Regions from separate parts of the Paenibacillus sp. P4_A9 genome, predicted to be linked through region 1. Evidence: predicted binding sites of a transcription regulator. Region 1 holds the regulator's gene; the other holds the start of a gene.

Region 1 (3,154 bases):
GGTAAATGGGAATGTTTCGAAGGATTCATATAAGCTCCTTGCTTCTTTACGAACAGAAGCTTCCAATTCCTCTGGATTCACATCGACAAGCTTCGCCGCTTCTGCACAAGTAGCAGCAAAGGCTTCCTCCACACTACGATCATCCCATAATAGCGTATCATCCAAATCAAAAAGCACAGCTTTCAACGTCATCATTCATTTCCCCTTTGAATGTAGTATCTATGTGTAAGCTTAATTCTCTTCGTCAGTAAACTTAATGGAATCAAGTTGGACCTTCAAGTTACCCCTAAATGCATTGATATAGATCTTTCTTAGCTCATTGCGCTCATCAATCTCTGCATCAGTTAAACCTTCAACAGTCTTCGCCTTCCGAGCTAATTCATTGATACGTTCAATCGTCTTATCCATGCTGTCACTCATTGTAATCCTCCCAGTCAAAATTTCAATATGAGTACTACTTTGCCATCCCCGATTAGGATTGTCAAGGTTACAATGCAAAGAGACATAGCGACTGGCGACTATGTCTCGAACATTCATCTATATAGTTAACTAATAATTAGTTCATTAAGGAAGTAAGAGAACTTGCCCCTCTTGTAAAGAACTGCTCGCTAAATGATTTAATGCTTTCATTTTTTCAACGTAAGAACGTGTGTTCTCACTCTTATTTTTGTGAGCTTCTGCGATTTCCCATAGCGTATCCCCGCTTTGGATGACAACCTTTTCATGCTGGGTAACTTTCACCGATGATTGAACGGAAGTGATTGGCGTAGGCACAGTAACGGACTCATCGCCTGCATAGGCTTGTACGATCGCACCAAACGAAAACACAGTTCCAAGAATTACTGCTATCAGCAAGAAACGAAGTAGTAGTTTCGAATAACCCCGTTTAACCGTCATCCCTTTGGATGCATGAGCAGTACCTCGAAGTGTTGTTGTTGCGTTCGATTGTGAATAAGCCATATACATAAAATCATCCCCCAAACATTTGTTCTGATATCAGAATAACACGAACACATGTTTGAGTCAACCATTTTGTTCGAACTTATGTTTGTACGAACTCGGGTTCTATGTTATACTTTGGGTAATGATTCCCAGTATTGGAGTGATATCTTATGAGTAAAATTTCGCAGCGTCAACAAGCAATCATGGAATTCATTAAGAACGAAGTGAAAGATAAGGGCTACCCGCCATCCGTTAGAGAAATCGGCGAAGCTGTTGGACTAGCTTCTAGTTCTACCGTACATGGGCATTTAGAGCGTCTTGAGAAAAAAGGCATGATTCGTCGAGATCCTACCAAACCGCGTGCAATCGAAATCCTAGGGCTGGATGGTGCCGAATCCCAATTCGCAGTCTCCGTCGCTCGTGTTCCCCTTATTGGTAAAGTAACGGCTGGTGTTCCTATTACTGCCACTGAGAATATCGAAGATTACTTCCCGCTTCCTTCAAGCATGGTAGGTGACAACAACGTGTTCATGCTTAGCATTATGGGTGACAGTATGATTGAAGCTGGTATTCATAATGGCGACTACGTCATTGTTAAGCAGCAACAAACGGCGAACAACGGCGATATCGTTGTCGCGATGACCGAAGATGATGAAGCTACGGTTAAGCGCTTCTACAAGGAGAAGGATCATATTCGCCTTCAACCGGAGAACTCCGCATTACAACCAATACTATTGAAAAATGTGACCATTCTCGGTCGCGTTATCGGCTTGTTCCGGGATATGTAAGAACACGGATAATCAAAAAAAAGCAAGGCTCTCAAAGTGATAACTCACTTGAGAGCTTTGCTTTTTCTTTTAAAATGACAATACCCAGTTCCCCGCACGGAAGATCGGTTCAATCGTCCCATCCGGTAGTTCTCCATCGATCTCTAGCTCCGCTGATCCTATCATGAAATCTACGTGTATTAAGGAGCTGTTCCCTCCGCGAGCCTTCAATTCCTCTCTGGATAGTGTTGTACCGTCCTGCAAATTGATCGGATAACAACTACCTAATGCCAAGTGGCAGGAAGCATTCTCATCAATCCCCGTATTATAGAAAATACGATTTAAATTAGAAATTGGAGAATCAAACGGCACAAGCGCTAGCTCACCCAAATAGCGCGCCCCTTCATCCATATCCAATAACCTGGCCAAATGGTCATGCCCAACCTCAGCCTGGAAGTCCACAACCTTTCCTTCTTCGAACGTGAATGAAAACCGATCCACTAACGCCCCATTAATATTCAAAGGCATTGTACTAGCAACCGTACCGCGAACACCCGTTCGTTTCGGAATGGTGAACACTTCTTCCGTCGGCATATTAGCTACATACCGAATGCCTCGTGCATTCTCATTATCCCCGCCAAGCCAAATATGTCCTTCTGGCAGTTCAACACGCAAATCCGTACCCGTAGCTCGATAGCGCAGAGCTTTGTAGCTTCTTTCATTCAATAAGCTATGTGTGGCTTTCAGCGTATCCAAATGTGACTGCCAAGCGGCCACAGGATCAGCTTCATAAACACGGTTAATTTTGAAGATCGCATCCCACATCGCAGGTATACGCTGCTCTTCTGGCAGATCCGCATACACAATAGAAGCCCAAGCTTCTGTAGGCGCTTTAATTAGACACCAGCTAAACTCACCAGTTCGCACATAGTGCTGATACTTGGCTCTTGCAGTTGACGCTGCTTTGGACGCTCTAGAAATCAGACTAGCGTCAATACCATCGTATAGATTCGGATTCGGCACCTTAATGTTCAACAAAGCTCCACCGTTCTCAACAAACCGTTCCAGCATCGTCGAATACCACTCAGGGTAGTAGTCCATTGAGTCAACTTGCGCATAATCAAACTTACTACGCGTAACGACATCATCCTGCCAATGCACATGCACATAATTTGCGCCAGCTTCATAGGCTTTTTGCACGATAAGCCTAGTTAACTCCAGTGTTTCAATAGGCGCTTCCACCAACAGGTCTTGGCCTTTATTCAAGTTGACCCCGACTCGAATCACTAGCTCTGCATACTTTTCTAAATTATGATCAAAATTGTCCACAGTTCAATTAATCTCCTTCGCGTTAAAAAGCCCATCAACTCACATATGCGAGACTGACGGGCTTTAAATATCTAGTTGTCTTCTTTAAAACCTAGTACAGGGACAGATATTGATCT
Region 2 (3,154 bases), on a different contig from region 1:
GCTGATACGTCTCATCGTCCACGAACTGGCTCAGCATCACGCCGGCACGGCGAACAGGCATAGTATCCCAGAATTTATAGAAAAGCTGCTTCACAGCTTGAAAAACAGTACCCGTATGATTCGTCGGATCCGGCATCTTCATCTGGCGCGAGAAGCCCGTCGGGGCATCAAACGGACTACACATACAGCTGACCGTCACGATAGATGCCATATAACCTTTGCGCCGGCAGTCCCGGCACACTTCCTCCGTCAGCTCCATGAGGATCGTATTCACTTCCGACGATTCCGCATAGTCCCTCGGCAGCGTCATCATATGGCCAATGGACTTCGGAGGTGTATCAAAAGTCCCTGGCGTGACTGGGCTGTCGTCCAATCCATTCGCCGTCCGCCACATCACCTCGGCGTGGATGTCCGACTGCTTGCCGAAGCGCGCGCGGAACTTTTGTTTCAGCTGCGGCAGCGGTGTTCGTGCCACATCGCCGATCGTATACATGCCCAGCTTGGCAAAATGCGTCGTCATCCGCGAGCCAACACCGAACATTTTACTGACTGGTTGCTCCCACAGGTATTCCTCGACAGCGGATGGAAGCAGCGTGAAAATGCCGCTTTCATTCTTTTTTGCCCATATATCCGTTGCGATTTTCGCTAGGATTTTATTGGAGCTAATGCCGATGCGAATCTTAACCCCCGTTTGCTTGAGCACCTTGTGCTGCAGCGTTGTCGCTATCGTCATCGCATCTCCAAAGAACGGTAGACTCCCTGTGACATCTAGGAATTGCTCATCAATACTGAAAACTTCAACAAGATCTGTGACTTCCTCATAAATTTCGGTTATTTGCAGCGAAGTATTGATATAATGCTGCATCCGAGGCCGCATGACAATCAGCTCGGGGCACTTCTTGAGTGCTTCACCCAACCGTTCGGCCGTCGTGACACCGAATCCTTTGGCAACAGGGCAGGCGGCTAAAATAATACCTGACCTTAACGCAGGATCTCCTGCAACGGCAACCGGCTTATTCTCTAGACCTGGATGATCGGCCTTTTCTACACTTGCGTAGAAGCTCTGACAGTCTGCCAGGAAGATCGTTCGTTCCCCACCCTTGTTCCCCTTACTCATCGCAATTCCCCCCGCATATTCATCAGCGTAGTCATAAGCTCAGCCTTGACCAAACTACGAAGCATCGTGAAATGATGAATGTAACCTCGAACTTTGTACTCTACATTAATGCCTAAAGCGTTCATTTCCGTGTGAATCACCTTAATATCTCGCTGCTTCATCTTACTTTTCAACCGTTGTAATTCTGGATAAATAGCCATCTCAACCTCTCTGAGGTAAAAAAGAATGTGATTATAAACAATTTTATCTTTATAAACCTTAAGCTCCTCCATATCTCTTGCCAGCATATCAAGCAAAATCGGCAACAGCGTGTATTCCTTAATCATTTGAACATCCTCTTCTGTCTCTACTTTTGAAATACCACTCATGTTCTCACCACCATATGCGAACATATATTCGTTTTTCCATATTATATACCGAACACGTATTCGTTATGCAAGTGGTTTTTTGGATATTTTTTTGTAATAACAGGAGCTATTACAGCTAATTACTATTTAATTCCCTATTTATACCTATTTATTGAAAAATGTGCCAATCACCACAGGCGAGTGCGTGTCCCGACTCCTCTCTTCTTACATTTAATGTATTACATTGGATTTCAACGGAAGGATACCAAATATCACAGGAGAACTTTGCGTCACTCCCCGTTATGCCATTAGTTCCTAGTCCTCACACAAAAAACGCCACAAACAGAGCATCTTGCGCTCCGCATGTGGCGTTTTCATCGTATAACTATCGAAACATAGACCATAATCGAATCAAGTGAAACGTATTATTGGGATCAATCTTTTGAGCAATGATAAATGTTAAAATCTGGTGCGTCTGGTTTCCGCTGAGTTTCTCACCGAAAATACCAGCGGCAAGACCGATTAAGCGCGTGACTTTCGCTGTATTTTGCAAATCTGCCTTCGTGACGCCTTGCAGCAGCATTTTGATGCGTTCCTTCACCTCAGGGTTTTTCATCTTGAACTTCACACGCTCCACGAGCGCAGGATCGATGCCATATTGCTGATAACTCATACCCGCACCTCCGATACCCGTCATGCTCTATCCTATGAGTGAAAGTAGGCAAACTTGACTGAGACAGCTTTATATAAGCAAATGCCTTAAAGTCGGATCGCAACGTGATCGGTCATGTGGGGTGATTTCTCATAGTTCTCTCATCCTGAAACGGCAAAAACAGCCACCGTTCCCGGCAGCTGTCCCTTCATTCTACATATACATGGCGATTAGGATGACGCAGATGCAATTTAACGCAACGAGCAGTGGAAAGCCAACGACAAAGGAAGTATGCTTCGTTTTGTGCCGCCACACCCGCATGCCCAGCCAACCACCAATCCCACCGCCGAGAGCAGCGAATAGAAACAGCCGTTTTTCTGGTACACGACGTCCACCTTTTTTCGCTTGCCCTTTGTCATGTCCCATCTCAATAAACGTAATGATATTCATCAGCAATAAATAAACAAGAAAATAAGTCACGGCAGATCACCTTCGATTCCATAAAATAATGCAGCTAACAGCTACTCCTATCTTAAGAGGGAACACCGCCATGGGTCAACCTGTCTCACAGGCTATCTACTAATCTAGCACTTCGCTGTCAAAAATATGAGCCCGCTCCAAATACGCCCTCAGCGGCATAAAAGAAGCTCCCGTCCAGAAGGACGAGTCGCCGACAAGCTCGGCCGCATCATCTCGCGCCTGCTCCATGATTTCGAAATCCGCCATCATATCGGCGATGCGGAACTCCGGCAGCCCGCTCTGCTTCGTGCCGAAGAAATCCCCCGGCCCGCGCAGCTCGAGATCGCGCCGAGCAATCTCGAAGCCGTCGGTAGTCTCCGTCATCGCCTTCATGCGCTCCTTGCCGACCTCCGTCTTCGGGTCGGCGATGAGCACACAGAAGGACTGGTGCTCGCCCCGCCCGACCCGGCCGCGCAGCTGGTGCAGCTGCGACAGACCGAAGCGGTCGGCGTCGTAGATCACCATGAGCGTGGCGTTCGGCACGTCCACGCCGACCTCGATCACCGTGGTCGACACGAG

The links. The regulator LexA, encoded in region 1, represses DNA repair genes until DNA is damaged. The targets are predictions, from matches to a motif close to CGAACATATGTTCG.
Region 2: the regulator LexA is predicted to act here: its motif matches at 1,503-1,516, upstream of AC1DVJ_RS11045 (YhjD family protein).

Annotation. Positions count from the first base shown of each region.
Region 1 covers NZ_JBFUHL010000015.1:75,590-78,743, forward strand. The annotation lists gene AC1DVJ_RS13210 (HAD family hydrolase) at 1-192, opposite strand, end outside; gene AC1DVJ_RS13215 (DUF896 domain-containing protein) at 232-420, opposite strand; gene AC1DVJ_RS13220 (LysM peptidoglycan-binding domain-containing protein) at 565-966, opposite strand; gene lexA (transcriptional repressor LexA) at 1,113-1,730, shown strand; gene AC1DVJ_RS13230 (aminopeptidase) at 1,800-3,038, opposite strand; gene glnA (type I glutamate--ammonia ligase) at 3,130-3,154, opposite strand, start outside.
Region 2 covers NZ_JBFUHL010000011.1:77,362-80,515, reverse strand. The annotation lists gene AC1DVJ_RS11050 (DNA polymerase IV) at 1-1,117, opposite strand, end outside; gene AC1DVJ_RS11045 (YhjD family protein) at 1,114-1,485, opposite strand; gene AC1DVJ_RS11040 (stage VI sporulation protein F) at 1,850-2,137, opposite strand; gene AC1DVJ_RS11035 (DUF1294 domain-containing protein) at 2,330-2,596, opposite strand; gene recG (ATP-dependent DNA helicase RecG) at 2,696-3,154, opposite strand, start outside.